One region of the Paraburkholderia fungorum genome, then DNA from elsewhere that is predicted to be linked to it. Evidence: predicted binding sites of a transcription regulator. Region 1 holds the regulator's gene; each other region holds the start of a gene.

Region 1 (4,513 bases):
GCGGCTTCCTGCAACTGGATTTCAGCGGGTTCGAGCGCGGCCAGCACGTCGTTCAATGCCGGATCGATTTCCGCAAGATCGCGCACCTTCGACACGATCGAGGCCAGATGCGTGATCATCGCCTCGTCCGATTCCGACAGCGCGCCGAGCGCCCCTTGCACGCCATCGATCAGATTCGCCGAATGCGACAGCCGCCGATGCTCAGCGTTGACCTCTTCCCATTCGCCCGGCTGCGGCGAGAGTTTGTCCAGTTCGGTGAGCTGCCAGGCGAGCCGTTCGCGTTCCAGTTGCAACTCGCGGTCGCGGGTCTTTGCGTGCTCGACCGCCTGCACCTTCTCGCGCCACATGCGCCACGCCCGCGTAACGGTCGCGGCGGTGTCGGAAAGCCCGGCGTGCGTGTCGAACAGTTCGCGTTGCGCGTCCGGGCGCATTAGCAACTGGTGCGCATGCTGGCCGTGAATGTCCACCAGCATTTCGCCGACTTCGCGCAACTGCGCGAGCGTCGCCGCCGTTCCGTTGATGAAAGCCCGCGAGCGGCCGTTCGCATCGATTACGCGCCGCAACATGACGGTGCCACCGTGATGGCCGTCGTCGGCGGCCGGCCCGAGTGCCTGTTCGTCGAGCCATTGCTCGACCTGAGCATGGGTTTCGAATTCGGCCGTGATGTCGGCGCGGGTCTCGCCGGTGCGCACGACGTTCGCGTCGGCGCGTGCACCGAGCGCGAGTGCCAGCGCGTCGATCAGGATCGACTTGCCGGCGCCGGTTTCGCCGGAGAAAACAGTAAAGCCGCCGTCGAATTCGAGATCGAGCGCGGCGACGATGACGAAGTCGCGTATCGAGAGGTGGCGAAGCATGGAGGTCGTCTGATGAGCTTGAAATTCAGGTTCCGGCAGCGGCGACTACGATGGCGTTGGTGTCCAGCGTTGCTTCGCCGCTCAGGGCTTGGTGTCTTCTTCGTGCGACGGGTATTCGTTCCAGTGCAGCTTTTTGCGCAGCGTGGCGTAGTGGCTATAGCCGACCGGATGAAGCATGGGCACCGTATGGCGTGAGCGGCGCACCTCGATCGTGTCGCCCAATTCGAGCGACGTGAACGACTGCATGTCGAAATTGACGTTCACTTCACGCCCGGACACGATCTGGATGCTGACCTTCGAGTCGTCCGGCAGCACGATGGGGCGGTTCGACAGCGCATGCGGCGCGATCGGCACCAGCACGATGCCCTGCAATTGCGGATGCAGAATCGGCCCTTGCGACGACAGCGCGTAAGCGGTCGAGCCGGTCGGCGTGGCGACGATCAGGCCGTCCGAGCGCTGGTTGTACATGAAGCGGCCGTCCACCGACACATGCAGTTCCGCCATACCGGAGAAGCCGCTGCGGTTGACCACGACGTCGTTGAAGGCCAGCGCGTGATAGATCGGCGTGCCGTCGCGCATGATTCGCGCTTCGAGCAGCACACGTTCTTCGCGCTCGAATTTGCCGGCCAGCATTTGCGGCACGATCTCGCGCATGTCGGAGATCGGGATGTCTGTAATGAAGCCCAGCCGCCCGTGGTTGATGCCGATGAGCGGCGTGCGGTACGGCGCGAGCTGGCGGCCGATGCCGAGCATCGTGCCGTCGCCGCCCAGCACCACGGCCACGTCGGCGCGCGCGCCGATTTCGGCAGGGCGGAGCGCCGGATAGTCGGTGATGCCGATTTCGGCCGCGGTGTCGGCTTCGAATACGACTTCGAAGCCGCGCTTTGCGATGCACGAGGCGAGCGCGGTCAGCGGCTCACCGATGCCCGGCGTATTGTTGCGCCCGACGAGCGCGACGGTCTTGAACTGGCTGGTCACTTGCATGCCGGCATTACACCATAGGTAGGGCCTGAAAAGAACCGCTGACAGACGCGGTAGCGAGCCGGCTCGCACGGGCTGTCAGCGCATCTCGCGATTATCGTTAGAATGGTGAAGCCTTGATGACATGCACGCCGGCAACAGCCTGCATATTCGTCAGGAGTGGGCGCGGTTGGCGCTCGCCGTCGTCGCGTCATTGAGCTAAAATTTTCCCTCATGCTAGATCCTCGCGCACAAACCCTCCTAAAAACGCTGATTGAGCGCTACATCGCCGAAGGTCAGCCGGTCGGCTCGCGCACGTTGTCACGTTATTCGGGCCTCGAACTGAGCCCGGCCACGATCCGCAACGTGATGTCCGATCTCGAGGACCTGGGGCTCGTGATCAGCCCGCACACTTCCGCAGGCCGCATTCCCACGCCGCGTGGCTATCGTCTCTTTGTCGACACCATGCTGACGGTCGAATCCGCGGCCGACGAAGAAGCCGTGATGCGCACCGTCAAAACCACGCTGCAGGCTGGCGAGCCGCAAAAGATTGTCGCGGCGGCGGCCAGCGTGCTGTCCAACCTGTCCCAGTTCGCCGGCGTGGTGCTGACGCCTCGCCGCAGCCACGTGTTCAAGCAGATCGAATTCATGCGTTTGTCCGACAAACGCATTCTGTTGATCATCGTGACGCCCGAGGGCGACGTGCAGAACCGCATTATGGCCACCCAGCGCGACTTTTCGCCGTCGCAACTGGTCGAGGCCTCCAATTACATCAACGCACATTTCGCGGGCCTGTCGTTCGACGATGTGCGCCGCCGTCTGCGTGAAGAAATCGACGAGCTGCGCGGCGACATGACCACGCTGATGCACGCCGCCGTCACCGCGAGCACCGACGAGGCCGACACCGGCGAGACCGTGCTGATTTCCGGCGAGCGCAATCTGCTCGAAGTCGCCGATCTTTCGTCTGACATGGCGCGACTGCGCAAGCTGTTCGATGTGTTCGATCAAAAAACCAGTCTCCTTCAGTTACTCGACGTGTCGAGTCACGCGGCGGGCGTGCAGATTTTCATCGGCGGCGAGTCGAATCTCGTGCCGATCGAAGAAATGAGCGTGGTCACCGCGCCGTACGAAGTGAACGGCAAGATCGTCGGCACGCTCGGCGTGATCGGGCCGACTCGCATGGCCTACAACCGCGTGATTCCGATTGTCGACATCACCGCGCGGTTGCTCTCGCTGACGCTCAGCCAGCAGTAACCATCGCGGTTCCAACCCGAGGCCCGAAGCCGTGCCGCAAATAATGCGCGAGCCGGCGCCGCTTGCCAATCGGCCGAATAGCCAGGGGTGCCTGGGGCGGCGGGCACGAACCGCGCCGCTATAATGAATCTCTCCTGAATCCGACTCGCCGCCTCAAGCGGTGACCCCTGCTGCCTATGCGCTTCGACCTCGAGCGGCCCTCACAGAACGCCACGTCACATCGTGTCGCCGTGCTGCTGATCAATCTCGGCACGCCCGACGCGCCGACGCCGCGCGCGGTCCGACGCTATCTCGCGCAGTTCCTGTCTGATCCAAGGGTGGTCGAGATCCCCGCGCTGCTCTGGCAGATCATCCTCCGGATGCTGATTTTGCCGTTCCGCAGCCGCAGCTCGGCGAAGAAATACGCGGCAGTCTGGATGCCGGAAGGCTCGCCGCTGCGTGTCTACACGGAAAAGCAGGTGGAGGGTTTGCGCCACCTGCTGCACTTGAACGACTACACCGTGCTGGTCGACTACGCGATGCGCTACGGCACACCGGGCATCCCCGCAATGCTGAACCAGTTGAAGCTGGCGGGCGTCGAGCGCGTGCTGCTGATGCCGATGTATCCGCAATATTCATCGTCGACCACGGCCACGGCTTTCGACGACGCCTTCTCGGCGATGAAGCGCATGCGCAATCAGCCGGAAGTCCGCACGGTGCGCCAGTACGCCGATCATCCCGCGTACATTGCCGCGTTGGCTGCGCAGGTGCATCAATATTGGCATCAGCATGGCCGGCCCGACTTTGCGGCAGGCGACAAGCTGGTGCTGAGTTTTCACGGCGTGCCCAAGCGCACGCTCGATCTGGGCGACCCCTACCATGAACAATGTCAGCAGACTGGCGCGTTGCTGATGCAGGCGCTCGAACTGACGCCGGTGGAATGCCGTATCACCTTCCAGTCGCGTTTCGGCAAAGCCGAATGGCTGCAGCCGTACACGGCGCCTACGCTTAAGGAGTTGGGCGCGGCAGGTGTGCGACGCGCCGACGTTTTTTGCCCGGGTTTCACCGCCGACTGTCTTGAAACGATTGAAGAAATCGGCATGGAAGTGCGCGACGAGTTTCTGCACGCGGGCGGCAAGGAGTTTCACCGGATTGCCTGCGTGAACGCATCACAGCCGTGGATCGCCGCGCTTGGTGAAATCGTCGCGCAGAATCTGCAGGGCTGGCCGGTGCAGACGGTGCCTGTGCCGCACACCAGCGGCAGTGGAGCAAGCTGATGAACTACCAGATATCTACGGAAGCGGGCGCGAAGCTACGCATAGACAAATGGCTTTGGGCTGCGCGCTTTTTCAAGACTCGTTCGCTCGCGGCGGACGCGGTCGACAAAGGTCATGTGCGGATCGGCGGCGCCAGCGTCAAACCGGCGAAGGACGTGCGGGTCGGCGACCTGGTCGAGATCGAAATCG
Region 2 (4,513 bases), 140 kb from region 1:
TTGGGCTTCTTCGATGTCTTCATAACGAAGCGCCAGCGAACGCGACAACGGCCGCCATGTGTTGCGCGCCGGCCTGGTGGCGGGCAGCACCGTCTGGTACGGATTCCCAGGGGCACGCAGGGCAGACGACGCGGCAGTGCGCAGATTCAGCGCCCCGACAGGACGCGCATGGCACGCGGGACAAGGCAGGAAGCGGCCTATCAACTGCGCGCCGCAGTGTCCACATAGCCAGGAATCGAAGGATTCGGAAGTGATTTCACTAGACATGGCGATGTCGCTGACGGACGTCGAATGCCGGCATCCGGGTCAGCCCAGAGTCAAAGGGAACAAGGCACTGCAACGAGGCTCACCGCCTTCGTTACTGTGTGACGACGTAACCCCGCGCCTGCATGCACGCACCGTAGGCGGCCCAATATTGGGTCATCGGCGGCTCGGGTGCGGGCAGCGGCGGCAGCTTGACGCTGGACGCCGCGTTCGCCTGCAACGCGCCGCTCGCCGCTGCGTCCGATGCGCTGATGTCCGCGCCGCTTGCCGATGTCGCAGCGGTCGCGGTGGTGCCTGCGCCGTTGCCCGCAGTCGCCGCGTCCGTTGCTTTTGTCGACGAAGCGCCTGTACCTGCCGCAGCCGTAGCCGTCGTGCCCGTCGCCTGGACCCCCGACGCGCTCGCGTCAGGCGTGGCGGCCGGCATGCTCGCGCTCATCGGCGCGGCCGAGAAAGTGCTCGGCGGTAACGGCGGCCGAGCTGGAACGCCGGTCGACGAAGTTTGAGTCGCGGGCGGCTTGCGCGGTGGAATCTGCGATTCGCGCCTGATATCGACCTTGGTCTTTTTGTTCGCCTCCGCGTAGCACATCGCGTTGTCGATGCCGCGCTGATAGGCGCTTTGACTTCGGATGGGATAGGTGAGCGGTTGCCATGCATAGGCAGCATTGCTCAACACAATCAACGTTAATGCAGTGTATGTTTTAAATTCCATCGCAGTCGCTCCCGCAGCGATGTTTCGCCCATTAGGGCAACGGCCTTTCGCGGTGTTTTCTGTTGATTGCTGAGCGCGCCGTCAATTGGCGCGCGATGCCGCGAAGGCTCCTTACTTGAGCGTAACACCGGGTATTGGCGGCACAGTCGCCCGGATAGCGGGCGAAAACGCCATCCTGCTGTCAAATCAGGACAAACGCGCGCGAAATGGCGGAAAACGACGTGAGAGACAGGGCAATCCCTGGAGGGCGTCGGGAGCAGTCAGGCAGTCTGGAGGCGATCATGAGAAAGAGGCCGTGCTATTGCCGTAGAACGCTCTTGGCGGTGACGTCCGCGTTGTTTCTGTCGGCGATGCTGCCTGTTTCGGGCGCGTTGGGTGCGGAAGCCGCCGACGCCAAAGCAGAAGCCGCCGGGGAGCGCGCTCATTTTGCCCAGGCGTTCTGCCAGGCGTCGCCCGAACGCGTGGCTGCCTACAAGGCGCGACTGAAAGACCGGCTGTCCGATGCCGATGACTTCGACCGGCACTGGCAACTGGGATGGAGCCGCGCTGGCCGGCAAGTCCGGGACATGAGTTCTTTGCGCGACAGCAATCCCGAGGAATTCGCGTCGCGAATCAAGGTCAACTGCGAACGGCTCAAGTGGATGGCGGAAAATTCGCTGCGAGCGCGTCCGCAGAAATGAGGGCAGGGGCGGATTGGGCGGCGGGCATTCTTCATTCGTTTCGACCGGTAATCTGGCGAAACCTGGTGCTTGCCCGGATAAACCGCCTGTTTCCAGGGAGGTCAGGCTATTTGCCGCTAATCGGTGTCGGACCGCGGGCTGGCGATTGTGAATCGGTAGATGTTTGTTTTTAAACGAATATTTTTTGAATTCGACGAATTTTCCAGCGCCGCGAGATGTCTTTTCGAGTAAATCGCACCGTCTATCCCTCCCCCGAACCGCCATCCCCTTCTTGAATTTGTCACCACCCGTCCATATAATTGGCACTCACTGCACGAGAGTGCTAACAACATCGCCGGTTGGCTCAGCCAGCCGGGTTTTCTCAGCGTTCTTCAGTCTCAATCAAGAGAGGAGTATGTATGAACCTTCGTCCTTTGCATGATCGCGTGATCGTCAAACGTCTGGATCAAGAAACCAAGACCGCGTCGGGCATCGTGATCCCCGAAGCCGCAGCAGAAAAGCCGGATCAAGGCGAAATTCTGGCAGTCGGCCCGGGCAAGCGCGACGACAAGGGTGCACAAATCGCACTCGACGTGAAGGTTGGTGACCGCGTCCTGTTCGGCAAGTACGCAGGCCAGACCGTCAAGGTCGACGGCAACGAACTGCTCGTGATGCGCGAAGAAGACATCATGGCCGTGGTGCAGAAGTAAGCGCAAAGCCGCTACTTTTCCCGGTCATATCCCAAGAATTCAAGGAGTTAGAAGATGGCAGCTAAAGACGTCGTATTCGGTGATTCCGCCCGTGCCAAGATGGTCGAAGGCGTGAACATTCTCGCGAACGCTGTGAAGGTCACGCTGGGTCCGAAGGGCCGCAACGTTGTCCTGGAACGCAGCTTCGGCGGCCCGACGGTCACCAAGGACGGTGTGTCGGTCGCAAAAGAGATCGAACTGAAAGACAAGCTCCAGAACATGGGCGCGCAAATGGTCAAGGAAGTTGCTTCCAAGACCAGCGACAACGCAGGTGACGGCACCACGACCGCTACGGTCCTGGCTCAGTCGATCGTCCGCGAAGGCATGAAGTACGTTGCATCGGGCATGAACCCGATGGACCTGAAGCGCGGTATCGACAAGGCTGTTGCAGCTGCAATCGAAGAACTGCGCAAGATCAGCAAGCCGTGCACGACCAACAAGGAAATCGCTCAAGTCGGTTCGATCTCGGCAAACAGCGACTCGTCGATCGGCGACCGCATTGCTGAAGCCATGGACAAGGTTGGTAAGGAAGGCGTCATCACCGTCGAAGACGGCAAGTCGCTGCAAGACGAGCTGGACGTTGTCGAAGGTATGCAATTCGACCGCGGCTACCTGTCGCCGTACTTCATCAACAACCCGGACAAGCAGGTTGCTGTGCTCGACAACCCGTTCGTGCTGCTGCACGACAAGAAGGTGTCGAACATTCGTGACCTCCTCCCGGTACTCGAACAGGTCGCTAAGGCTGGCCGTCCGCTGCTGATCATCGCAGAAGACGTCGAAGGCGAAGCACTGGCAACGCTGGTTGTGAACAACATTCGCGGCATTCTGAAGACGGTTGCTGTCAAGGCTCCGGGCTTCGGCGATCGCCGTAAGGCAATGCTGGAAGACATCGCGATCCTGACCGGCGGTCAAGTCATCGCTGAAGAAACCGGCCTGACGCTCGAAAAGGCAACGCTGGCTGAACTGGGTCAAGCGAAGCGTATCGAAGTGGGCAAGGAAAACACGACGATCATCGACGGCGCTGGCGAAGCAGCAAACATCGAAGCACGTGTGAAGCAGGTTCGCACGCAAATCGAAGAAGCTACGTCGGACTACGACCGTGAAAAGCTGCAGGAACGCGTTGCCAAGCTGGCAGGCGGCGTTGCAGTGATCAAGGTCGGTGCTGCGACCGAAGTCGAAATGAAGGAAAAGAAGGCACGTGTCGAAGACGCACTGCACGCAACGCGCGCAGCTGTGGAAGAAGGCATCGTTGCTGGCGGCGGCGTTGCGCTGATCCGCGCACGCACGGCTATCACGAACCTGAAGGGCGCTAACGCCGATCAAGACGCAGGTATCAAGATCGTGCTGCGCGCGATGGAAGAGCCGCTGCGTCAGATCGTCACGAACGGTGGCGAAGAAGCCAGCGTCGTGGTGGCAGCTGTTGCAGCTGGCACGGGCAACTACGGCTACAACGCAGCGACCGGCGAGTACGTCGACCTGGTCGACGCAGGTGTCGTGGACCCGACGAAGGTCACGCGCACGGCTCTGCAAAACGCAGCATCGGTGGCAGGTCTCCTGCTGACGACCGACGCAGCTGTTTGCGAACTGCCGAAGGAAGATGCTCCGATGGGCGGCGGTATGCCCGGCGGCATGGGCGGCATGGGCATGGACATGTAATTCTTCCGGGCCCCGGTTTTGGGGCTTGGTGGAGCGACGTGGGGACGCGTGCCGCAAGGTGCGTTGCCCTGAAAAAAACCCGCAGATTCTGCGGGTTTTTTTTCGTCCATCCATTCTGAAAATGCCCCTTTTTATCTCGAGGTCGCAGGAGTTGTGGAGGAATGACCGAAGTTTCTTTCAAAGGTGTAATCAATTGTTACAGTATCGGGCTTTAAGAATCTGCACGATCCGAATATCTTCTTATCTTTGATTTTTTCATCATACAGACATGATTTCACGGGTCGACTTCGCCGTTACCTCTTCGGGTGTCGCTGCGGGCGTCGCGGATTTATTTCCAAGCTTAATTTGTGAAATTTTTTCGAGTGATTTGTATCGGGTGACGAAAGCGTCTTCAGGTTGAAGGCTCAGGCTAGTGCGAGAACTGACAGATTCAGTTGCATTGGTTTAGAGAGAGAGTGTAGAGGCCGATGTGTGTG
Region 3 (4,513 bases), 180 kb from region 1:
CGGTGCCCGTACGAAACGCCCGTCAAGTACGCCTTCAACGCCTGCGCTGCCAGGCGGCCGTCTCGCGGGATCGCCATAGATGCGATACTCACACCCAATAACGTCCCCTGTAACGTCCCTTGAATACCGTGGCGAACCGTTCGAAAGCGGGCCGTCACCACGTCCCATTTGCGCCCGATGACCGATTCCGCCGATACCGCCCACGACACCCCCTTCCCCTGCGCCCGCTTCATCAAGGAAATCGGCCGTGGCCCGAACGGCGCCCGCGCGCTGACCGCCGACGACACCCGCGAGTTGTACACGGCGATGCTCGACGGCCGGGTAGGCGAACTCGAACTCGGCGCGGTGCTGCTCGCGTATCGCGTGAAGGGTGAGACCGCCGACGAACTCGCCGCGATGCTGGCGGGCGCGCATGCGTCGTTCGAGGCGGTTCATCTGCCGCACGGCGAATTCCGGCCCGTGTCAATTCCGTCGTATAACGGCGCGCGTAAGCAGCCGAATCTGGTTCCGCTACTCGCGCTACTGCTGGCGCGCGAAGGCGTGCCGGTGCTGGTGCATGGCGTAACCGAAGATCCGGGCCGCGTGACGAGCGCGGAAATTTTCACGCATCTGCAGATTCCGCACGCGCAGTCGCACGCCGATATCGAAGATGGCCTCGCCGAGCGCCGTCTCGCGTTCGCCTCGATCGACGTGCTCGCGCCGAAGCTCGCGCGGCTTCTCGGCTTGCGTCGACGGATGGGGGTGCGCAATTCGACGCATACGCTCGTGAAGATTCTTCAGCCGTTCGCGCCGGCCGGGCTGCGTCTGGTGAACTACACGCATCCGCCGTATCGCGACAGTCTCACGCAACTGTTCAACACGCATCCGGATGCGGCGGCCGGCGGTGCGTTGCTCGCGCGCGGCACCGAAGGCGAGGCGGTCGCGGATACGCGGCGACAAGTGCAGGTCGACTGGTTGCACGATGGCGTGTGCGAAACGCGCGTGCCGCACGAGCGCTCGTCGCCGGATGCGCCCGAGGTCGAGTTGCCCGAGGCGCGCGATGCGCAGACCACCGCCGCGTGGATCAGCGCGGTGCTGCGCGGCGAAGCGCCTGTGCCGAGCGCGATCGAGCGACAGGTCGAGTTGATTGTGGATGTAGCGAAGATTGCGGCTTGAGGCGGGAGTGAGTTTGGTTCGTTGGAGCAAACTCATTCAGCGAGTCCGCGAATTGATCTTGCGCCGCGCTTCCGAAGCTCCAGCAGCTTGAGTCAACACGACACACTGTTCCGGGAAACTGTCCGCACACGGACCCGCACGTAACTCACTCCAGCGCGCATCGCGTGGCCTGCCACGCAATCAACCGCCATTGCCCGTCTTCCTGCGTATGAATGGCGGTGTACGCAATCGGAAACAGCAGCGCGCCGCTATTCGCCTCCATCTCGATCAGCGCCCGACCCGTGACGACGCACGTCTCGGGTCCCACGGGCAGCACGTCCTGCGACTGCACTTCGATCTGCCGATAACGGCGGCGCCCGCCCGTAATCCCGTCGATGAACTGCCGCTTCGTCTCACGCTTGCCGTTCGTGTGAACGTAACTCACGTTGTCCGCGAGGAGCGTGTCGAGCGATTGCCCGTCGCCGTCGACCATCGCGCGAAATCGCTCTCGTTCGAGCCCGCGAATCGCTTCGATTAACTTTGCCGCCATTGCTCAGCCCCTTGCACCGGTAGGCCGAACGGGGCCACGGTCGTCAAAAGTTATATTGCAAATATAGCTGGCTGAAATTTATACCAGGATTGGGCTCTTTGATACCGCCGTTGGAAATATGCTGGAAGCGGTAGCCGGCCAGATACTGCTGGTGGCCGCCGAACTGCAGGCCGACGCCGGCCATGTCGGCGAACTGGAACGCGGTGGCGACCGAGAAGGTCGAAGAAATGCGTGTGGTCGACAGCAGGCGGACACCGGCGCCCACTTCGATATAAGGCCGCACCATCCCCGAACTCCTGATGAAGCGGATCACCGGCGTGACCCCTATCTCGCCGACGTTGCCGTGCACGTCGCCTTCGTTAGTGTGCCACCAGGACGCGTGCGCTTCGCCGATCAGCGAGAAGTGCCAGTCGCCGATGTACCACCACGTCAGATTCGGGTCCCACGCGAGGCCGAGGTCCAACTTCTTGATATGCCGGTCGCCGACGCCTGCGCCCATCTGTACGCCGAACTGGTCTGCTGAAGCCAGCCCGGACGCTCCCAGCAGCCAGGCAACCATCGCGCCTTTTAGAGCCAGATCGCGAAAAGCATTATTTTTTGTTGTCCATCTAACACCCGCACTCGCAGACGTTTATTAATGCACTTCTCTTTTGCGTATTCTAACGACTATCAGTTTTAGATGAATCGTATGAATAAATCAAAACTCTCGCAATTACTGACTTCAAATAGAGAAAACTCAAGCCATTAATGAGAGCCACAGCGCAAAATCCGGTAAATCCTACGCACTGCACAGGGCAGGTAACAAGCGCGTATGATGGCTATTGAAATCTGAATTTCAATAGGAATTCACGGAACTTGGATGACCCTACGCGCTCTAAGTATTAGCACTCGGTAAATCAGAGTGCTAACATCCATCGCTGGAGTCGTTTACTGAATACGCTTTTGTCTGATTCCAAAGGAGTTTTTTACGTGAGCCATGCAATGACCCTTCCGAGTACTCTGAGCCCGTCGTCGGCTAAGGCCGCTTCGGCAGGTGCACTGGCGCTCTCGCATTCCTCTATGCTGCCCGGTCAACTGGGCAATATCGACGCCTACATCCAGGCCGTTAATCGGATTCCGATGCTGACGCCGGCGGAAGAACGCCAGTACGCCACCGAATTTCGCGAGCAGGAGAACCTGCAGTCCGCGCGCAAACTCGTCCTGTCGCACCTGCGGCTGGTCGTGTCGATTGCGCGCAACTATCTGGGTTACGGGCTGCCGCATGCCGACCTGATCCAGGAAGGCAACATCGGCCTGATGAAGGCCGTGAAGCGCTTCGACCCGGAGCAGAACGTGCGGCTCGTGTCGTACGCCATGCACTGGATCAAGGCTGAGATCCACGAATACATTCTGCGCAACTGGCGTATGGTGAAGGTCGCCACCACCAAGGCGCAACGCAAACTGTTCTTCAACCTGCGCAGCCACAAGCAGGGCTTGGGCGCGTTCACGCCGGACCAGATCGACGATCTGGCTAAAGAGCTGAACGTGAAGCGCGAAGAGGTTTCCGAAATGGAAACGCGCTTGTCCGGCGGCGACATCGCGCTGGAAGGCCAGGTCGAAGACGGCGAAGAGTCGTACGCGCCGATCGCCTATCTCGCCGATTCGCATAGCGAACCGACCGCCGTGCTGGCTTCGCGTCAGCGCGACAAGCTACAAAGCGACGGTATCGCAAGTGCGCTGGATGCACTGGACGCCCGCAGCCGCCGCATCATCGAGGCACGCTGGCTGAAGGTGGAAGACGACGGTTCGGGCGGCTCGACGCTGCACGAACTGGCCGACGAGTTCGGCGTGTCGGCCGAACGTATCCGGCAGATCGAAGCTAGCGCAATGAAGAAAATGCGCGGTGCGCTGACCGAATACGCGTAACGTCTGAAGTCTGACGCATGCCGGTTCGCCCCGGTGTAGCAATCAACTGCTGAATGGCCGTAAAAGCCCCGCTCTCGCAAGATGGCGGGGCTTTTTTTCGCCCGCTACAACGACTCACTCAACGGGTCGCGCACTCCCCCCTCATCGACGCAAGACCAGCCCCGACGTTCAAAGGCTTTCTTGACGTATCACAAACCACGTTGCAATACTGATTAAACGCGGCAAATTTCGCGACACAATGCCGCGCCGCTGGCGAATGGAGCGCCATGTTCCGCTCCTAAAATCGGGGTGCACTATCCAGATCTCCAAAACGGTCTGGGTCCAGCCGGTACAACCGGTGTGAAGTCGATTCGACCGATCATGACCATAGCCCTCAATCGCAGCACTACCCGCCGTTCACGCTGGCGTCAGCGGTTCACCCGGTGGGTACGCGGGCCAACAATGGCTCGGGACGTAGCCATTGTTCTCGCCATCAAGTTCGTTCTGCTGATGGCGCTCAAATACACATTTTTCAATCATCCGCAGGCGGTGCATATGAGCATGCCGCCAGAACAAGTCGCACAGGCATTGTTGTCCGTGCCTGCCTCGCATCCGTCTCAAGGTGATCAACATGCCCGTTAGCGAAGTCGTAGAACTGTCGCGCCTCCAGTTCGCCATCACGGCGCTCTATCACTTTCTGTTCGTACCGCTCACGCTTGGGTTGTCGTGGCTGCTCGTCATCATGGAATCGGTTTATGTGATGACCGGCAAACAGATTTATAAAGACATGACCCAGTTCTGGGGCAAGCTCTTCGGCATTAACTTTGCAATGGGGGTCGCCACCGGCCTCACGCTCGAGTTTCAGTTCGGCACCAACTGGGCGTATTACTCGCATTACGTTGGCGACATCTTCGGCGTGCCGCTCGCCGTCGAAGGTTTGATGGC
Region 4 (4,513 bases), on a different contig from region 1:
TTTCACCGCCCAGATCGAGTGCGCCCGTTTCGAAGGCTGCGGATCGCGCGGCTGCGTCCGGGATCACCTTGAATACGAGGCCGTCGATATAAGGTTTGCCTGCGTCCCAGTAATCCGGATTGCGCTCATAAACGATATTGGCGCCACGGGTCCACGATTTGAAGCGGAACGGCCCCGTGCCGATGGGCGCGTTGTTGTGCGGATTGGTCAGCGGGTCGCCGGATGCGTACAGGTGCTTCGGTACGATTGGCGATTCTCCAGCCGACAACGCCTTCAGCAGATACGGCGCGGGCTTCGACAACTCGATCACTGCGGTGCGTGCGTCCGGGGTCGCGACTCGCGTGACGTTGGCAAATGTGCTGCGTCCACGCGGATGCACCGACTTGAGCAGGTCGATAGAAAATGCGACGTCAGCCGACGTAAAAGGCTGACCATCATGCCACTTTACGTTTTGACGCAGTGTGAACGTGTACTTCAGACCATCGGGACTGACGGTCCATGCAGTCGCCAGTTGCGGCTTTGGCTTCAGATCGAAATCGTAGGCAAGCAGCCCTTCCAGAACTTTCGAACTGGCGACCAGCGCCGGCCCCGTCGTCTGGAAAATCGACACGAGAACCGGCGGCTCCGGGTTAATCAACATGTTTAGCGTGCCGCCCCGCTTCGGCGTCACGCCGTCGGCTTGCGCGCGAACCAGCGAAGGCAAACCCGTCGCGGCGAGCGCCGCCCCCGATGAAATCAGAAAACTGCGTCGATTCAGCCCTGCCATGTGATCCAGATCCTTTAGCCAGCACCCGCCGGTTTTGCCGCGCGAGATATCGTCATAGTGTGGTCGGCAACGTCGCTGCCGCAGCACTTACGATAAAGCAGCAGCGCTGCCGACAGAACCAATCGTTCCGCATATGCAAAGCAGCAGGCGGACGAAAGGCTTACCAGTAACGTGTGGGATCGCTTGATGATGAAAGCGGCGCGACGCCGCCTTTCGGTTTTGACAGGTAGCGCCAATGGCAGTGCAATACCAAAGGCGGTTGCGTCGATGGAAAGGAGATCGATCGAACGGGGGCCGCTAATGACTCGCCGCCCCTGCTTTGGTTGACATGTTAAGTAGGCGAAAAACTAGAACACACGCCCTTCGGTCAGATGCGTGGTCACGCCGTTCAGTTCGTATTCGCCAATGACCCGCGCCTTGTGCAGCAGCGGGTTATGGCTGAAGATGGTTCGCAGATTGCGCCAGTGGCGATCGAAGTTATGCGCGCGCGCGGTCGCCGATGCACCGCCAATCTCGAACAGCCGCTCGCCTGCATACAACGCCAGCTTGCTCACCACGAGTTGGGTCTTGGCCGTGGCGAGCGCACCTTCCAGCACCAGCTCTTCGGCGTTCGCGGCGCCGTTGCGGATCGCTTTCGCCGAGCGGTCCAGCGTCCGCGCATTCTGTTGCACCAGCGCGTCGATAGAGAGGCTATGCGCGGCAAGATCGCCCACTACCTGCTGCACGAAGCCGTCTTCGCGCGCGGACGGTGCCGGACTATGTAACACCGGGCGGCCATGTTCGACGACATAGCGCCGTGCGTCCGCGAGAATATTGCGCACAATGCCCGCTGCCACGGCGACCAGATGCAGTTGACGCAGCGCACTGCCATGACGCCCGGCGAGACTCGTATAGCCGCGCGTCGCCACTTCATGTGCCAGAACCTGCATGTTATCCAGAACGAGACTGCCGCTCGCCGTCATGCGCTGGCCCATGCCGTCCCAGTCGTCGAGTACCGTCAGACCTTCGCGCGACACCGGAATGACAATCGACACTTTCTCGTCGTTTTCGTCCTGAACATTGATACGCGCGTAGTCGGAGAACGCAGTGCCGGTCGAATAGTACTTCTTGCCGGTCACGCGGAAATTGTCACCGTCGCGCACGAGTTTCGTGACGATTTCACCGGGACGCGACGTGCCGCGTTCCGTCGACGCACCGCCAAAAATCGCACCACTGCGCACGCGCTCGATCTGCGTGTCGTTGAATGCCGAGCGAGGCGAAAGCAGTAGTTGTTCGGTCTGGTCGTAATGGATTCGCAGAGCGTGCGCGACATTCGACTCCGCGGCGGCAATCGACGTAACGACATGAATGAGGTCCTCCAGCGACCCGCCGAGTCCACCCCACTCAACCGGAAAACGCAGTACGCCTAGCCCCGACTGACGAAACAGGTCGAAACGATCGAACGGCAACTCGCGCCGCGCCTCGCGTTGCGCAGCGTCCTCTCCAATTGCTTTGGCCAGCGCTGGCAGTGCGGCCAGTGCGTCGTCGAGTGTCGCTGGCGCTTCAGTTTTGCGGGAGTCCGGCATACATGCTTTCCTTTTATAAGTGCAGACGGATCGCGAACGATCCTTCTATCCGATCAGAGTCTTTGATGGAGCAAGCGGCGAAACCGCGCCTGCTCGCGCAACGAATCAGTATAGGGACGCAGCGATTTTCGCTAAACCAGTGAATTGAGCTATGAATATTCGCCGTGCTGGATTGGGTTCATTTCTATGAATACCCAACCTGATGTTGGTCTGCCCGCCCACGACGTTAATAAGATTCGCAGATAACGATTCGAGGATTCGTTATTGGAACGTGCAACGGTGCATTTCTATACTCGATCCCGGTCAGCACTCACCTTCGACGAGTGCCAAATCTTTAACGAATCCATTCGACTTATGAGCCTACGTCCACTGCACGACCGCCTGATCGTCAAACGTCTCGATCAGGAAACCAAGACCGCCTCGGGAATCGTGATTCCGGAAAGCGCCGCCGAAAAGCCGGACCAGGGCGAAGTTATCGCAATCGGACCGGGCAAGCGCGATAGCGACGGCAAGCGTATCGAACCGGACCTGAAGGTCGGCGAACGTGTGCTGTTCGGCAAATACGCAGGACAGTCCGTGAAGGTGGATGGCGCCGAACTTCTGGTGCTGCGCGAAGAAGACGTCGTCGCTGTCGTCACTCAATAAGGGAATTCCGATCATGGCCGCAAAAGAAATCATTTTTAGCGATGTAGCACGTTCGAAACTCGTCGAAGGCGTGAATATTCTCGCGAACGCCGTCAAGGTGACGCTCGGTCCGAAGGGCCGCAACGTGGTGCTGGAACGCTCGTTCGGCTCGCCCGTCGTGACCAAGGACGGCGTGTCGGTCGCGAAGGAAATCGAATTGCAGGATCGCGTGCAGAACATCGGCGCTCAACTGGTGAAGGAAGTTGCGTCGCGCACCAGCGACGCAGCCGGTGACGGCACGACCACCGCTACGGTGCTCGCGCAAGCCATCGTTCGCGAGGGACAGAAGTATGTCGCGGCAGGTCTGAATCCGCTCGACCTGAAACGCGGCATCGACAAAGCCGTCGTCGCGGCAATCGATGAACTGAAGAAGATCAGTAAGCCGACCACGACAAGCAAGGAGATTGCACAAGTCGCGACCATCTCGGCGAACGGCGAAGAATCGATTGGCCAGAGAATTGCCGAGGCGATCGACCGCGTCGGCAAGGAAGGCGTCATCACCGTTGAAGACGGCAAATCGCTCGACGATGAACTCGACGTGGTCGAAGGCCTGCAATTCGATCGTGGCTACCTGTCGCCGTATTTCATCAACGATCAGGACAAGCAGGTTGCGATTCTGGACAATCCTTTCGTGCTGTTGCACGACAAGAAAGTCTCGAACATCCGCGATCTTTTGCCGGTACTCGAACAGGTCGCGAAAGCAGGCCGCCCGCTGCTCATCATCGCGGAAGATGTCGAAGGCGAAGCGCTCGCCACGCTGGTGGTCAACAACATTCGCGGCATTCTGAAAACGGTGGCGGTCAAGGCACCAGGATTCGGCGACCGCCGCAAAGCGCTGCTCGAAGATATCGCCATCCTCACAGGCGGCCAGGTGATCGCGGAAGAAACGGGTTTGTCGCTGGAAAAAGCGACGCTCGCCGAGCTGGGCCAGGCCAAGCGCATCGAAGTCGGCAAGGAGAACACGACCGTGATCGACGGCGCGGGCGAGCGCGTGAACATCGAAGCGCGCGTGAAGCAGATTCGCACGCAGATCGACGAAGCCAGCTCGGACTACGATCGCGAAAAGCTGCAGGAACGCGTCGCGAAACTGGCGGGCGGCGTGGCGGTGATCAAGGTCGGCGGCGCGACTGAAATCGAGGTCAAGGAAAAGAAGGATCGTGTCGACGACGCGCTGCACGCCACACGCGCGGCGGTCGAGGAAGGCATCGTGCCGGGCGGCGGCGTTGCCCTGATTCGCGTGCGAAAGGCGATCAGCGGACTCAAGGGCGTCAACGCCGATCAGGACGCGGGCATCCGCATCGTGCTGCGTGCGCTGGAAGAACCGCTGCGTCAGATCGTGACGAACGCCGGTGAAGAAGCGAGCGTAGTGGTCGCGAGGGTCGCGGAAGGCAGCGGCAATTTCGGCTACAACGCGCAGACCGGCGAATATGGCGACCTCGTGGAATCGGGCGTGCTCGATCCGACCAAGGTCACGCGTACGGCGCTGCAAAACGCGGCA

What was found. Region 1 encodes HrcA, which represses chaperone genes, less so after heat shock. Its sites were predicted from a motif close to TTAGCACTCNNNNNNNNNGAGTGCTAA; they were not measured.
Region 2: the regulator HrcA is predicted to act here: its motif matches at 1,953-1,979, upstream of groES (co-chaperone GroES).
Region 3: the regulator HrcA is predicted to act here: its motif matches at 2,566-2,592, upstream of rpoH (RNA polymerase sigma factor RpoH).
Region 4: the regulator HrcA is predicted to act here: its motif matches at 2,635-2,661, upstream of BLS41_RS34730 (co-chaperone GroES).

What each region holds. Positions count from the first base shown of each region.
Region 1 is NZ_FNKP01000001.1:864,292-868,804, forward strand. It holds gene recN (DNA repair protein RecN) at 1-854, opposite strand, end outside; gene BLS41_RS03895 (NAD kinase) at 936-1,838, opposite strand; gene hrcA (heat-inducible transcriptional repressor HrcA) at 2,049-3,068, shown strand; gene hemH (ferrochelatase) at 3,245-4,324, shown strand; gene BLS41_RS03910 (RNA-binding S4 domain-containing protein) at 4,324-4,513, shown strand, end outside.
Region 2 is NZ_FNKP01000001.1:1,000,339-1,004,851, forward strand. It holds gene BLS41_RS04445 (hypothetical protein) at 359-973, opposite strand; gene BLS41_RS04450 (hypothetical protein) at 1,255-1,653, shown strand; gene groES (co-chaperone GroES) at 2,052-2,342, shown strand; gene groL (chaperonin GroEL) at 2,397-4,037, shown strand; gene asnB (asparagine synthase (glutamine-hydrolyzing)) at 4,507-4,513, shown strand, end outside.
Region 3 is NZ_FNKP01000001.1:681,897-686,409, reverse strand. It holds gene ybiB (DNA-binding protein YbiB) at 178-1,155, shown strand; gene BLS41_RS03125 (nuclear transport factor 2 family protein) at 1,301-1,684, opposite strand; gene BLS41_RS03120 (acyloxyacyl hydrolase) at 1,728-2,243, opposite strand; gene rpoH (RNA polymerase sigma factor RpoH) at 2,654-3,589, shown strand; gene cydP (cytochrome oxidase putative small subunit CydP) at 3,950-4,210, shown strand; gene BLS41_RS03105 (cytochrome ubiquinol oxidase subunit I) at 4,200-4,513, shown strand, end outside.
Region 4 is NZ_FNKP01000003.1:1,240,236-1,244,748, reverse strand. It holds gene BLS41_RS34740 (ABC transporter substrate-binding protein) at 1-766, opposite strand, end outside; gene BLS41_RS34735 (acyl-CoA dehydrogenase family protein) at 1,114-2,331, opposite strand; gene BLS41_RS34730 (co-chaperone GroES) at 2,686-2,976, shown strand; gene groL (chaperonin GroEL) at 2,990-4,513, shown strand, end outside.